Linked DNA regions of Thiocapsa rosea. The protein of the gene in region 1 interacts with the protein of each later gene in a pairwise test. Links are inferred from orthologs where the notes say so. Each region holds a gene or a part of one and is shown in the gene's direction. Other genes may lie near its edges. The genes, in order: rlmKL and typA.

What was found.
Region 2: the proteins of rlmKL (region 1) and typA interact in binary tests that used the Escherichia coli proteins (3 or more experiments, as listed by UniProt). The link is inferred for Thiocapsa rosea from one-to-one orthologs.

What each region holds. Positions count from the first base shown.
Region 1 is NZ_RBXL01000001.1:5,308,902-5,316,728, forward strand. Bases 1,483-4,447 are described here. They hold rlmKL (bifunctional 23S rRNA (guanine(2069)-N(7))-methyltransferase RlmK/23S rRNA (guanine(2445)-N(2))-methyltransferase RlmL), read left to right. Parts: upstream 1,483-1,840; coding sequence 1,841-4,054; downstream 4,055-4,447. Other genes in these bases: hrpB (ATP-dependent helicase HrpB), read left to right, coding at 1,483-1,493; pufC (photosynthetic reaction center cytochrome PufC), read right to left, coding at 4,041-4,447. Outside these bases: more of hrpB, read left to right, coding at 1-1,482; more of pufC, read right to left, coding at 4,448-6,779; BDD21_RS23680 (high-potential iron-sulfur protein), read right to left, coding at 7,012-7,341; thiosulfate oxidation carrier complex protein SoxZ, read right to left, coding at 7,492-7,803. UniProt on the Escherichia coli protein: Specifically methylates the guanine in position 2445 (m2G2445) and the guanine in position 2069 (m7G2069) of 23S rRNA. Methylation occurs before assembly of 23S rRNA into 50S subunits.
Region 2 is NZ_RBXL01000001.1:1,747,651-1,755,464, reverse strand. The notes cover bases 1-2,952. They hold typA (translational GTPase TypA), read left to right. Parts: upstream 1-546; coding sequence 547-2,358; downstream 2,359-2,952. Other genes in these bases: pip (prolyl aminopeptidase), read left to right, coding at 2,698-2,952; BDD21_RS07975 (hypothetical protein), read right to left, coding at 186-389; thiC (phosphomethylpyrimidine synthase ThiC), read left to right, coding at 1-189. In the rest of the region: more of pip, read left to right, coding at 2,953-3,648; dtd (D-aminoacyl-tRNA deacylase), read left to right, coding at 3,905-4,342; BDD21_RS07955 (penicillin acylase family protein), read right to left, coding at 4,339-6,801; BDD21_RS07950 (hypothetical protein), read right to left, coding at 6,826-7,392; hemF (oxygen-dependent coproporphyrinogen oxidase), read left to right, coding at 7,546-7,814. UniProt on the Escherichia coli protein: A 50S ribosomal subunit assembly protein with GTPase and nucleotide-independent chaperone activity, required for 50S subunit assembly at low temperatures, may also play a role in translation.

The sequences.
Region 1 (7,827 bases):
GTCGGCCCGAGCATCGAACGCCCGAGATCCTTCAGGCCGATCTGACATCGCTCGTCTTGGAGCTGCGCCTCTGGGGCGTGGCGGATCCGAGCGGACTGCGTTGGGTCGATCCGCCGCCCGGCCCGACATGGGAGGCCGCCGTCGTACTCCTGACGCGCCTCCGCGCACTGGATTCACGCGGCGCCATCGCCCCGCTCGGCCGGCGGATGGCGGAGCTGCCGGTCCATCCGCGACTAGCCGTGATGCTGCTCGGCGCCGCCGAGTCGGCCCGCGGCGACGCCGCCGATCTCTGCGCGCTGATCACCGAGCGCGACCCGTTGCTCGATACGCCCAGACGACGCCGCCCAGCCGATTTGGGTCTGCGTCTGCAAGCCCTGCACGCCTGGCGTGAACGGCGCTCGGTGCCGGGGGCCGATCCACGTCGGCTCGCCGCCGCGGATCGGGTCTCGCAACAGTTGCAGGGGCTGACGCGAAAGGCCCAAACCGGATCCGCTGGGCCGGGATCGGCTCGGTCGACTGCCGAGCTGCTCGCACTCGCCTACCCGGAGCGCATCGCACAGCGCCGCGAGGGCACCGACGGGCGTTATCGTCTGGCCGGAGGCTCCGGTGCGCTCTTGCCTCAGGACGACGCCTTGGGGATCCATCCCTATCTGGTCATCGCCAGCCTCGACGCAGGGGGCGCGGACGGCCGGATCCAGTCGGCGCTCCCCATTGCCGAGTCCGAGATCCGCGCGTGCTTCGCCGAGCGGATCGAGGTGAGCCGCCGCCTGTCCTGGGACACTCAGCGCGAGGCGGTGGCCGCCCGTGCCGTCGAGCGTCTGGAGGCCATCACCCTGCGGGCGCAGCCGGTGCCTTTGGAGGCGATGGACGATGTCGCTGGCATCCTGCTCGAACAGATCGCGACCCGATTCGACCAGGCGTTCGCTTGGAGCGATGCCGCGCTCCAATTCATCGACCGTGTCGCCCTGATGCGCCGACTCGAGCCCGAGGGCGACTGGCCGGATCTCTCGCCCGAGGCCCTGCGTGCGGATCTCCATGTCTGGCTGGCGCCCTATCTGAGCGGGATGTCGCGGCTCGTGCAGACCCAAAAGCTCGACCTCATGCCGATCCTGGCCGCGCGACTCGACTGGGGTCAGCGACAGCGCCTCGACAGCGAGGCACCGACCCGGATCGAGACCCCGGCAGGCCGCGAGCGCGCGATCGACTATTGCGTCGGCGAGACCCCGATCCTCGCAGTCCAACTGCAGGAGCTCTTCGGCCTCGCCGAGACCCCGCGAATCGGTCGCGGGCGCGTCCCACTGCTCCTGCACCTGCTCTCGCCCGCGCGTCGCCCGATCCAGGTCACCCAAGATCTCGCCGGTTTTTGGGCGCGGGGTTACGCGGAGGTCCGCAAGGAGCTGCGCGGGCGCTACCCCAAACACGCCTGGCCCGAGGATCCGACACGGGCGACACCCGTCGCGGGTGTCCGTCGCCCGCGCCGGGCCGAAGGCTGACGGGAGACACAACGAGCCTTTTTCCGGAAAAGGATCTACCGGCAGAGCCGGAACCAGGAAAAGTGGTCGAAGGATCTACTCGTTGTCGTTGTCGTTGTCGTTGTCGTGTTCGTCGTCCGGAATCCGATTACGACAACGACAACGACAACGAAGAATTCTGCGACGGTTTGCTCAAGACTTACGGCGTAGGGGACTAACGAGCACGATCGTCAAGGCCGTCAAGACCTTGCATGAAGCACGAAGCGGTCAACTGCCGGATCTAGGTTCAAACACCTTGGGCGGCGAAAGACCGCTGCGCGGCCGGTATATACTGCGTGACCCGATCCCCCGACGACCTGCCGCCCAAGATGCCCCAGCACACCTTCTTCGCCTCCGCACCCAAGCATATGGGAAGTCTACTCGCGGAGGAGCTGGCTCGACTCGGCCTTCAGGGGGCGGTCGAGGCGCGCGGCGGGGCACGGTTCGTCGGCGAGGTGCAAGACGCCTATCGGGCGTGTCTCTGGTCGCGGGTCGCCAACCGCATCCTGCTGCCGCTCGCACAGTTTCCGGCGGCGGGACCGGACGAGCTCTACGCCGGGGCGGAGGAGATCCACTGGGAAGAGCATCTCTCGCCCGAGAGCACCTTCGCCATTCAGCTCGACGGCATCGTGAAGGGCGTCACGCACGGGCAGTATGCCGCCCTGCGGGTCAAGGATGCGATCGCCGATCGTTTCACCCGTCTCCTGGGTTACCGGCCGAATGTGGATGCCCAGTCGCCGGACCTTCAGATCCATGTCTATGTCCATCAGGATCAGGCATCGGTCAGCATCGATCTGTCCGGTACATCCCTGCACCGACGCGGCTACCGCAGCGAGGGCACCTCGGCGCCGCTGAAGGAGAATCTCGCCGCCGCCATCCTGCTGCGCGCGGGTTGGCCCGCTATCGCGGCCGAGGGAGGCGCCTTGCTCGATCCCATGTGCGGCTCCGGGACACTCGTCATCGAAGGGGCTCTGATCGCGGCGGACATCGCACCGGGTCTGTTGCGCGAGCGTTTCGGGTTCATGGGCTGGCTGCAGCACGACCCGGCGGCCTGGCAGCGGCTGCTCGACGAGGCCGAAATCCGGCGCAGCGCCGGGCTGCAACGTCTCGGCTCGCTGCGCGGCTACGATCAGGACCCGCGCGCCATCCGCATCGCGATCGAAGACCTGGCGCGGGCCGGACTGGCCGGTCTCGCGCACTTCGAGCGACGCGAGCTGGCCGACTGCCGGCCGGGTCGAGACGACGACCGCGGTCTCGTGGTGGTGAACCCACCCTACGGCGAGCGGCTCGGCTCCGATGCCGAGCTGCCTGCGCTTCACGCGCGCCTGGGATCGGTACTCAAGGAACGCTTCGAAGGCTGGCGCGCCGCACTCTTCACCGGCAGCCCGGACCTCGGCAAGCACATGGGCCTGCGCGCACACCGGATTCACCACCTCTACAACGGCCCGATCGAATGCCAGCTGCTGCACTTTCGGATCGAGTCGAGCGATTTCGTGACCAATCGGCCGCGCACGCTCGAGCCGACCGAGCGCAGCGACGGCGCGACCATGTTCGCCAACCGGCTCGCGAAGAATCTCAAGGCGCTCGGCAAATGGCGCCGCAAGGAGCAGATCGACTGCTTTCGGGCCTACGACGCGGATCTCCCCGAGTACGCGGTGGCCGTGGATGTCTACGAAGGGGAGCCTGAAGGCGATACGCCGCAGCGTTGGGTGCATGTGCAGGAGTACGCCGCGCCGACGAGCGTCGACCCCAAACGCGCCCGCCACCGGCTGCGCGAGGCATTGAGCGTCATTCCGGAGGTGCTGGAGATCCCGGAATCACGGATGTTCTTCAAGGTCCGCCGACCGCAGAAGGGCAACGCCCAGTACGAGCGGCTCGCCGAGACGCGCCGCTTTCACGCGGTCAAGGAGGGCGGACTCAAATTCCTGGTCAACTTCGAGGACTATCTGGACACCGGGCTCTTCCTGGATCATCGCGACATTCGCCGCATGATCGGCGAACTGGCCGAGGGCAAGAGCGTCCTCAATCTCTTCGCCTACACGGGAACAGCGACGGTCTATGCCGCCAACGGCGGCGCGGCCCGCACCACGACGGTGGACATGTCCCGGACCTATCTGGACTGGGCGCGCGATAATCTCGCGCTGAACGCGATCCCGATGCAGCGCCATGAACTGGTTCAGGCGGACTGTCTGCAGTGGCTGGAAGAGGCCGCCGGCAAACGCCAATACGACCTCATTTTTTTGGATCCTCCCAGCTTCTCGACCTCCAAGCGGATGACGGAGACGCTCGACATCCAGCGCGACCATGTCGGCCTGATTCGAGCCACCACCCGGCTGCTCAAGCCGGGCGGTCTGCTGGTGTTTTCGAACAATCTGCGCCGGTTTCGGCTGTACGCGGAGGATCTGGCGGATCTCGAGATCCAGGATATCAGCCGCGAGACCATCCCTCGCGACTTTGCCCGCAACCCGCGGATCCACCAATGTTGGCGCATCACCAAGCCTAGGTCGCCGTTCCCGCCGACCGATCCGCTCAGCTGTCGGTGAGGTTGCTCACCGCGTCGTTGCCGGTCTGCTCGATCATGACGATCTCGACGCGCCGATTCTCGCGTCGCCCCCGATCGGTCGCGTTGTCGGCGATCGGCCGTTCGGCACCATAGCCCTCGGTGCTGAGTCGGCCGGGATCCACCCCGCGCTCGATCAGAGCCTGCATGACCGATTCCGCACGCTGCCGAGACAGGGCCTGATTGATCTCCGGGTTGCCCAGGCTGTCCGTGTGCCCGGCGATCTTCGCCTTCAGGTCGGATCTTGCTGCAAGCATCTCGGCGATACGGTCGAGCATCGGCAGCGCGCCTGCCGGCAGAACGGCGCTGCCGCTCGGGAACCGAAGCTCCTCCCCGCCGAGGTTGACCACAATGCCCTCCGGGGTGATTCGTCCGCCGACCTCGGCCGCACCTTCATAAAGCGTGCGTAACCGTGTGATCGACTCCTTGGCTTCGGCCAGCTCGTGCGCATGCTCCGTTGCCGCAGCCTGCTTGCGTGCCCGCAGATCCGCGGCGGCGGCGTCCGACTCGGCGAGCATTGCCCGCAAGGCATCCATTTCCTCCGTCAAGGCAGCGATCTGCGACTCGGACTCGGTGTCCGCTAAGGCGGCGTCGCGCTGCGCGCGGACCACGCCAAGCTGCTGCTGCAGGGCGACGCGCTCCTGATCGAGTCTTGCTCCGGCGGCCCGGAGCGCCGCTGCGCGCTCTTCGTCCAGCTTGGCGATCTGCCTCTCGGCTTCGGCCGCAACGGCATCGCGCTGCCCACGAACTACGGCAAGCTGTTGCTGCAGGGCGGTGCGCTCTTGATCGAGCCTCGCCCCGGCAGCCCGCAGGACCGCGGCCCGTTCATCCGACAGCTTGGCGAGCTGCCCCTGCGCCTCGGCCGAAACCGAATCGCGCTGCCCACGAACCACCGCAAGCTGCTGCTGCAGGGCGGTGCGCTCCTGATCGAGCCTCGCGCCTGCAGCCCGAAGAGCCGCAGCCCGCTCTTCGCCCAGCTTCGCGATCTGCAACTCGGCCTCGGCCGCAACCGCATGACGCTGAGCGCGAACCACCGCAAGCTGTTGCTGCAGCGCGGTACGCTCCTGATCGAGCCTCGCCCCGGCAGCCCTCAGAGCCGCCGCTCGCTCTGCGGTCAATTTGGCGGCCTGCATCTGCGAATCGGCCGCGACCGCATCGCGCTGCCCGCGAACCACCGCAAGCTGTTGCTGCAGAGCAATCCGCTCCTGCTGCAACCTGGCATCCGCAGCCGCGCGATCCCCCTCGCCTTGACTCAGTGTCGCTGCATGCCGGCGATCGCGTTCGGCGATCTCGGTCTCGGCTTCGGCGATCGCGGCGTCGCGCTGCGAGCGAACGCTCTCCAGTTCTTGAAGCAGTGCAGTGCGCTCGGTTTCGGCTAGTCCGGCGTCCGACGCGACAGCAGGCTCAAGCGCTGGTTCGAGCGCGACCTCCGCCACGTCCTCCTGCATCGGCGCCTGCGTGTCATCCAGTGCCGCAATCAGCGCGCTTTCCGCACCCGGCTCCGCAAGCGCAAGCACCGCCGGCTCCTCCGGCACGACCCCCGGTCGTTCCGTGCGATATCCAGCCAGCTCGGGGTAGTCGCCTAGCATACTGACCCCGAGCAGCGGTTTGAAGGCACCTTTGTGGCAGGTGTCGCAAGCCACCTTAGGTGCATCGCCGGTGGGCCCCAGTCGCTCCGTGGGATACAAGGTCTTAAGGGGATTGAGATAGTCGCCGTTGAGCTCGCGCACCATCCGAATGCCGTGCCACGCGGTGACGCGTTGCGGCGTGCTCTGTTCCCAAACACCCATCGCCCGGGTTTGGTGACAGTAGGTGCAGTTCACGCCCAGCGAATTAGACATATACATCATCAAGGCGTAGGTCCATTCCGCCTTCTTGATCGAGTTTCGGTTATCCGAGGGCAGTGCCGTCAATCCCTGAACGGAGACCTGAGCGTCGCCGTCGAAAAACGGCGTCAAGGGATCAAACGGAAGCGACGAGTTACCGACGGTCCGCATGCCCGACGTGTTTTGGCCCGCCTTGACGCCGGTTATCCCGGCCGACGGGGTCGTAGGTCCGAGGTTGGTGAACCAGGTACCGGAGGGGACCGCCTGGCCGCGGTGGCAGGTCCAACAGGTGACACCGGTCCCCGCGACATGAGACTTCCAATTCGAATTGATGTCCCGTGTCATCTGCAGCATTTGCCGCGAGACAACCTTGGTGTATTTCTCGTCCGAGGCCAAGTTCTCGGTGTTGTGGCAGTATTCGCAGCCCTCTTTGGGAGCGACCCAAGTCGACATCGCCTGCATCAGGCGTGCGAGTTCGAGTGCATCCAGGTCAGTGAGCACCTGGATGTTTTCATTGACCTCCGTCGCGAGGGGTATCGCGGGGTCCGGCGGATCGCGAGGCTCGGGTTCGGGAATGCTGTGGATATCGGCCGCTGCCATCAATCGACCGGGTTTATCGATGTGGATCATCGACGTGCCGCGCTCTCCCCACTGGACGCTCTCCGTGCGATCGCAACCGACCAGGCTCAAAAGACTGCACACCATCAGACCGGTCACCACCCGGGTCGAGCCTCTGCGAGTCGATGCGCGATGCGAATGAATGGAACTGTCTAGGGTTGACGACGGCACAGCGCCAATGGCCGTTTGCCGGTCGATCCGCTGCATGCGCCGGTGCGCAACGTGCACCCACGCGTGCTCCGAAGTGCCTGCGGGACACCTCATCGCTGTGACCTCCAATGCTCGATGCCCTGCGTCCGGCTGCACCGGACGATCGGCTCTGTTTTAGTGGCGTGATGGCGAGACCAATGCCCCGGTCTCCGGCCCGTGTCTCCGGGTCCATCGATCTTTTGGCCCGAGTGCAGCGTGCAGCCCTGTCGCGTCGATCGAGCCCGCTCCGGCTGAACCGGTATCTTTGCGCCGACCCGTCACTGTTCTTGTCGGTCGGCGCATCGGTCTAAGCTGCGGCATTGGGCTTGAAGTTTCGGCACCAGCCGTCGACCGGCACCAAACGTTTACCGAAGAAGGAACAGGGTCCGAGCGGCTCGCCCGGCTCCCCGGAGAACAACTGACACTCGCTGCATTTCTGCTCGACCGTGTGCTTGGGGTATTTGGCCTGGTCGACCTGCGTGGTATCCAAGCGGAAACCCATTGACTTCGCGTAGGCGTCGTCTTCGGTCAAGACAGCCGTCTTCGCTTCCTCGGCAAGGCTCCAGCGACTCAGGGCGAGTGCGGACCCTCCCGCCACGAGTTGAAGCATGAAGGTCCGGCGATTGCATTCGCTCATGGTGTTTGCCCTCGTTCGTTTGGTGGTGTGTGTCACGTTGCAACGGGCTCCGTCATGGAAACGAAACCCGTTAGGCCGGCTTTCCCCGATCGCTGCCCCGACTGGAGACACGATCGGATGTTCCAGCGCCGCTGCCGTCCGGTATCGACGTCACAGGATCGAGGCCGAACCGGTTCCCAGGTCACCCACGTTGTCCGTCCAGGTGACGTTGAGGCGATCACCCGGCTCGCCGCCCTTGAATCGAAACGCGATCAAGGGATCCTTCGAAACGGCGATGCTCAAACGCGCCTGTAGCACCGTGCGATCGCCGAGCTTGACCTCGACATCGCTGATGTAGTGGGCGCGGCGCCCCTTCCCCGATGCATCCAACCCCAGTCCTGTCTCCATTGGATGCGGCATCAAGACCATCACCTCGGTGATGCCGTCGTTGCTTCTTGCGCGGATTCGTATCGGATCAGCCATCCTGTTTCACTCTCGTTCGCCCCC
Region 2 (7,814 bases), 3.6 Mb from region 1 along the record:
TCGCACAAGGTCGCGCACTTCTGCTCCATGTGCGGGCCGCACTTTTGCTCGATGAAGATCACCCAGGACGTCCGTGACTATGCCTTGGCGCATCGGCTCGACGACGTGGAGATCGCCCTCGAAGCGGGCATGAAGGAGAAGGCGAGCGAGTTCCGAAAGGAGGGGGCGCAGATCTACAAGGCCGTCTAAACCGCATCGAATCGCTCCGACGTCATGGCCCGCGCGGCCTCGCGCATAAACCCGGCCACGTCGCCGATCGCAGCCGTGGACAAGCGCTGTAGGGTGGAGAAGCGCAGCGCAGTCCACCAGCGCCGGCGCGGGGTTCGGTGGACTTCGCTCTCGCTCGTCCACCCTACCGGCCAAGCCGCGTCGAATCGCTTTGACGTCATCGTGGCTCGGGGACTTGCGAAGCCGGTTGATTCGATCACCGAATATTCACGGGCGTAGGGTATATACTCTCGCGCTGGCTCGGCACCAAGATTTCCGCTCGCATCGCACCCATCGCCCGGCCCTACCCCCGATATCATCTTCTCCGGAGCTCCACTCGTGATCGAGACGTTACGCAATATCGCCATCATCGCCCATGTCGATCATGGCAAGACCACGCTGGTGGACAAGCTGCTGCAGCAATCCGGAACGCTGGGGGATCGCTTCGGGCCGGTCGAGCGGGTGATGGACTCCAACGCGCTGGAGAAGGAGCGCGGCATCACCATCACCTCCAAGAACACCGCGCTGCGCTGGCGCGACTACCGCATCAACATTGTCGACACCCCGGGCCATGCCGACTTCGGCGGCGAGGTCGAGCGCGTGCTCTCCATGGTCGACTCGGTGCTGCTGTTGGTCGACGCCCAGGAAGGGCCGATGCCGCAGACGCGCTTCGTGACCAGCAAGGCGTTCCAGCACGGTCTGCGCCCGATCGTGGTCATCAACAAGATCGACCGTCCGGGTGCGCGACCCGACTGGGTCATCGACCAGGTCTTCGATCTGTTCGACCGGCTCGGTGCGAGCGACGAGCAGCTCGATTTTCCGATCATCTATGCCTCGGCCCTGAACGGCTACGCCGGGCTGGACAACGAGGTGCGCGCGGGCGACATGACCCCGCTCTTCGAGGCGATCGTCGAGCACTGCCCGGCGCCCGAGGTGGATCCGGATTCGCCCTTTCAGATGCAGATCTCTACGCTCGACTACAGCTCGTTCGTCGGGGCCATCGCACTCGGGCGGATCCGCCACGGCAGCGTCCGGCCCAATCAGCAGATCGTCGTGGTCAAGCCCGACGGCGGGCGTTACAAGGCCAAGGTCGGCATCGTCTACGGCTATCTCGGGCTGGAGCGCCATGAAGTGCCGCTCGCCACCGCCGGGGACATCGTCGCCCTGACCGGCATCGAGGCGCCGAACGTCTCGGATACGCTCTGCCATCCGGAGCATGCCGAGGCCCTGCCCCCGCTCACCGTCGACGAGCCGACCGTGACCATGACCTTCCAGGTCAACACCTCGCCCTTCGCCGGGCGCGACGGCAAGTATCTGACCTCCCGCCAGCTCAAGGATCGCCTTGAGCGCGAGCTGATCCACAACGTCGCCCTGCGTGTCGAGGAAGGCAACGACCCGGAGAAGTTTCGCGTCTCCGGTCGCGGCGAGCTTCACCTGTCGATCCTGCTCGAGACCATGCGCCGCGAGGGCTACGAGCTGGCCGTCTCGCGCCCCGAGGTCATCTTCCGCGAGATCGACGGTCAGATCTGCGAGCCTTACGAACAGCTCACGGTCGACGTGGAGGAGACCTCGCAAGGCGCGATCATGCAGGCGCTCGGCGAGCGTCGCGGCGAGCTCAAGGACATGGTCCCGGACGGCAAGGGCCGGGTGCGCCTGGATTACGAGGTTCCTTCGCGTGGCCTGATCGGCTTCCAGACCGATTTCATGTCCATGACATCGGGCACCGGGCTGAAGTATCACATCTTCGATCGCTATCGCCCCGCCAACCCGGGCGGCATCGCCCCGCGGCGCAACGGCGCACTCATCTCCAACGGCACCGGCAAGGCGCTCGGCTACGCGCTCTTCAGCCTGCAGGAGCGCGGGCGCATGATGGTCTCCCCGGGCGACGAGGTTTATGAAGGCCAAGTGGTCGGAATCCACTCGCGCGACAACGATCTCACGGTCAATCCGCTCAAGGCCAAGCAGTTGACCAACATCCGCGCCGCCGGCTCGGACGAGAACATCCTGCTGACCCCGCCGGTGAAGTTCACCCTCGAGCAGGCGCTGGAGTTCATCGAAGACGACGAGCTCGTGGAGATCACGCCCACGGCGATCCGGGTGCGCAAGCGGCATCTCACCGAGAACGACCGCAAGCGGGCCAGTCGCGGCTAAACCGCGTCCGGAGCGACAGGCATGGCTTGAGCGCGGGTTTAGCCTCGACGCAACAACCGGCGACGGCAAGACGCGGTTTAGGTTAAAGAAAACGAATAAGGCGCGATACGGCTGTCGCGGCTCGGCTTTAAGAGCTGAGCCGAAGCGATGTTTGCGAGGTCATCGTCGCGTCCGCCTTTGGACCGAGCCGACCTCGAACAGGACGCCAAGACCCGTCTATCCTGCTGCTGAGAGCTGAGAGCTGAGAGCTGAGAACTCTATGCTACGCCAAGGGACGACCCCTGGCGGCTGGCGGCTGGCGGCTCAACCATAACGAATCACACCATCAAAGAACCGCCCATGCCCGATCTCTATCGCCCCGTCGAGCCTTTTGCGACCCATCGCCTGGACGTCGACCACGATCACCGCATTTATGTCGAGGAATGCGGTCGGCCGGACGGCATCCCCGCGGTTTTTCTGCACGGCGGGCCGGGTGCGGGTTGCGAGCCGGCCCACCGCGCCTTTTTCGACCCGGCACGCTATCGCGCGGTCCTGTTCGATCAGCGTGGCTGCGGACGCTCCACACCGCACGCATCCCTGACGGCCAACACGACCGGGGATCTGGTCGCCGACATCGAGCGGATCCGGGAGCGACTCGGGATCGAGCGCTGGCTGGTCTTCGGCGGCTCCTGGGGCTCGACCCTGGCCCTCGCCTATGCAGAGACCCATCCGGATCGCGTCACGGCGCTGGTGGTACGCGGGATCTTTCTCTGCCGCGACGAAGAGATTCGTTGGTTCTATCAAGAGGGTGCGAGCTGGATCTACCCGGACTATTGGGATCAGTTTCTCGCCCCGATCCCGGTCGAGGAGCGCGGCGACCTGCTCTGCGCCTATCACAAACGCCTGACGGGCGAGGACGCGGCGACCCGTCTCGCTGCGGCGCAAGCCTGGTCGGTCTGGGAGGGACGCACGGCGACACTGCGGGCAAATCCGGACATCGAGGCGCACTTCGCCCATCCGCACGTCGCGCTTAGCCTCGCGCGGATCGAGTGCCACTACTTCATGAACCGGTCCTTCTTCCGGCCGAATCAGTTGCTCGAAGACGCCCATCGCCTCCGAGACATCCCAGGCATCATCATTCAGGGCCGCTACGACACCATCTGCCCGATGCGCTCGGCTTGGGACCTGTACCACGCCTGGCCGACGGCCGAGCTGCAGGTGATTGCGGATGCCGGTCACTCGGCCTTCGAGCCCGGCATCCGAACGGCCTTGGTGGCGGCGACCGACCACTTTGCCGATGCGCTTGGTTAAACCGCATCCAGAGCGAGATGCGTCATTTTCATTTTGTGTTTAGCGTCGATGGCTTCCTCGATCTTGGCGAGACGCGGTTTAAATTTAATCTTTTTAATACCTTAAACCGCGCCGGCTCCGACAGTCGTCGGAGCCGGCGCGGCCAAGCCATTCCAACACATGACGGATACCGCACCGGGCGCGGTTTAATGTCGTGGATCAAGACAAGTGCGGCCCAACCCACTAAAGTAGCTTGCCACTCCGGACGCGATTCAGTGTGATCGGTTTACTGCAACGTGTCTCCCACGCTCATGTCGAGGTCTCCGGCGAGACGATCGGCGCCATCGAGCGCGGCCTCTTGGTCTTGGTCGGCGTGCAGCGGGGCGATACGACCGCCCGCGCAGAACGCCTGCTGGAGCGCCTGCTCGGTTATCGGGTCTTCCCGGACGCCGACGACCGCATGAACCTCAGCCTGCGCGACATCGGCGGCGGCCTGCTGCTGGTGCCGCAATTCACACTCGCTGCAGACACCCGCAAAGGAACCCGTGCGAGCTTCACCTCCGCCGCACCGCCGGAGGAAGGCGAGCGCTTGTTCGACGCGCTTGTCGCGCGGGCTCACGCGGCTCATCCCCGAGTCGCGACCGGGCGCTTCGGCGCAGACATGCAGGTCGGCTTAGTCAATGACGGACCCGTGACCTTCTGGCTGGAAACCTAAAGACCCGGGGCCAGCATCAGAACACCGATCGTCTCTTGCTCGCTCGGCCCGTTCCAGGGCCACGAATAGGCGGCGCCGGTCAGCCAAGCATCGAGTTGATCCGTTCGGTGGCGCGAAAAGAGGTGTCCGGACTGGCCGAGCGGGAGCACGCCGCGGGTACCTGCCCAATTCGCGGGGATGTAGACGACCCGCATTGAGGGGATAAAGACGGACTCCTCGGGCGCGAGCGGCATCGGCTTCATAACGTTCACCGTATCCGCACCCCCGCCGACACCGATCGGACCGACGTTGAAGAGACGCCCGACGAGCGGCAGAGTACCGAAGGCATGCGGGAAGGTCAGGGTGCGAATCCGGTCCAGACGCGCATCCTCCGGGTTGGAGATCCGGGCATCGAGATCCGCCTTGGCGGCCCTCAGCGCCCGCGCCCAGATCTCGGCCGGACCCTCGGTCCAGGACGTCGTCACATCGTCCCAGAAGCTCGACCGGCCGCTGCGGAGCATCTCCTGCAAGGGGCTGTAGGCAAACATGGCCATCGCGGCCATGGCTTCGAGATCCTCGCCCAGCTCGTCTTCGTAAAGCGCCCTGTAGAGCGCGGGCTCGAGCATGGCGTAGAAGGCCGCGGACCGGCTGGAACCCGCCATGTCGCCATCCCAATCGAGCAGCTCTTCGGCGGCGATACGCCAGGCGGCCTCATCGACCGCCTGGAGCTCGACCGCGATCCTGCGCAGGGCGGCTTGGGCGAGCCGTGCGTGAGTGCTGATGCGATCGGTCTGGATCTGCGCCATCGCCTCGGGCGTCAAGGAACCTGCCGCATCGAGCCGCTCGGCAATGCGCTCGGCCCGAAAAGGCGCCATCCAGGCGTTGCTGATGGTCACCGGATACTCGACCGGGACGATGCGGTTGTTGGCGGTGATCAAGGCCGCACCGGGCGGATCAACGCGCTGCGGGTTGTGCTTCTGGGGCACGAGCCCCTGCCAGGCATAGCCGTCCACCCAACCCGGCGAGGGAAAAGCGCCCGAGCCCTTGCCGCGCTGCGGCAGGACCCCGCTGACCTGCAGAGCGATGCCGCCGTCGCGGTGCGCCGACATGAGGTTCAGAACGACGTGCTTGAACTCCAGGATGGCCTCGCCGGCTTCCTCGAGCGTCTCGGCCCGGTTGAGACGCAGCAGCCCGGCGAAGGCGCGATCCGGGAGATCATTGGTCTCGCGCAAGGCCAGCAGATGGGGCGTGTCCAGGCTCGGCAGGTCCATCGGCGTCTTGGTGATCGGCCCCAGGATGTCGTTGACGATCACGCCGTTGTCGGTCGAGCGGATGACGAGGTCGACCGGATCAGCGCCCTTGACCGAGATGCGCTCGACCCGAATCGTGATCGGCTCGGATCGTCCGCCTGCCCGCTCGACGCTCGTGCCGTCGGCCATGAGACGCTCGACGAAGATGTCCTGCGTATCGGCGATGGTGCTGGTGAAGCCCCAGGCGAGATCCCGGTTGTGCCCGATCATCACCAGGGGGACACCGGGCAGGCTCGCCCCGGCGACATGCAGGTCCGGTGCAATCAGCTCCAGCAGGTACCAGATTCCGGGCATGGAACCGGCCAGATGCGGGTCGTTGGCGAGCAATGCCTCGCCGTTCGCCGTTCGCGGCCCGTTCACCGCCCAGCCGTTGCTCGCCGCCGCGGGCAAGGGCAGGCCGAGGCGGGCGACGATCTCCAGCACGGGCTCGATCGTCGGCCCATGCCGGTCGCCGCGCATTCGAGTCCGCCCCTGCTCCAGCGCCAGCTCACGCACCAGCTCGGGCGACACCTCCGGCGCCGGGATACCGGCATCGGTGGGAAAGAGCTCGCGCGCCCGCTCCGGACCGATCCGGGCCGCCAGACGCAGGAAGGTCAGCTCGGCGCGAAGGTTGTAGGATTGGGTCCAGGCCATGTAGCCGCCGATCAGAAGGCTGTCTTGCGGGGTCCATGGCGCGGGTTCGGCGCGCACGACCAGGTACTCGAGCGGCAGGCGACGCTCGGCCGCCGCCTCGGTGCGATAGGCGTTCACGCCCGCCGCATAGGACTCGAGGAGAGACATCTCCTCGAGGTTCAACACAGCCAGACTGCGCTCGGCCTCGCGATCGAGCCCCATGGTGCGAAAGAAGCGATCCGCCGGCAACACCAAGGGTCCGAATACCTCCGCCAGACGCCCGCCGGCGAGACGGCGCAGCAAATCCATCTGCCACATCCGCTCGCGTGCCACGACATAGCCCTGTGCAAACAACAGATCATGTACGCTGTCGGCCTCGATCGTCGGGATGGCGTGGGGTCCGTAGCGAACACGCACCGGGGCTTCAAGCCCCGGAATGGCCAGGCTGCCCGCGTAGCTCGGCTCGCCGCGCTTGGCGATCCACACCAAACCGACGGCGCCGGCCGAAAGGCCGATGACCAGGATCGCGACGATGAGCAACAGGATCCGACGTGGCATGCGGCTTGACTCCCGAAGCTTGGCTTACGGCGTTGTCTGGCCGACCGGCTGGATTCCCTTCACGAACGCGACGAAGCCCTCGCGTTGTGCGGCGACCAGCTCCGCCGGGCCGTGCATCTGCGGGAAGAGGTTGCCGTCGGGTGTCTCGATGACACCCGCAAGGAGCATCCGATCCGCCTGCACGTCGTCGCCCGGACCCATGCCGACACTGCGACCGTAGCTGCCGCGCAGCTCGACCAGCGTGGCCGGGATCGCCTCCGTACCGATCTGCGTGACGGTCGGCTCGACCGGCGCACCGTCGGGGCCTCGGAACTGCGACTGCCAGCGCTCGATGTTGGCCTCCAGCGTCCCGCCCTGATCGGGTCCGAAGAAATAGACGACAAACTCGGCCCCGTCGCCGACCTCGTCGCCGGGGGACGCGAGCACCTTGAATTGGAGTTGGCGCATCTCGCTCTTGGGCGTCTCGGCGACCCAGGCATCCGGGACCGACGACCGAAAGGACAGAAAGTCGACGGCTTGATCGGCCGCGACGAGAGCGGAGCCGGCGAGAAGTACGGGGGCAATCAGCAGCGAGCGCAGGGCGATGGACATCGGGTTGTCTCCTGATGGTGTTATGGCTCGCGGGACTCGAAGGACCGAGGGTCCAATCAATTCGAGCTCGGCGAGGGGGACCTCAATGGATCAACATTCGGTACTATCCGACCAGCCGTCTCATCATAACCGCACCTGCGAGGAGTTGCCGCGATGTCCGATCGACCCGACGCCGACGCCGTCAAGACCTATCTGCTCGATCTACAGGACCGCATCTGCGCGGCGTTGCGCGAGACCGACGGCGGAGCAGGCTTCCGCGAAGACGCCTGGGAGCGACCGGGCGGCGGTGGCGGACGCACGCGCATCATGCAGGACGGAGCCGTCTTCGAGCGCGGCGGCATCAACTTCTCGCACGTCTTCGGCGAGCGCCTGCCGCCCTCGGCGAGCGCGAATCGGCCCGAGCTGGCCGGGCGCGGATTCCA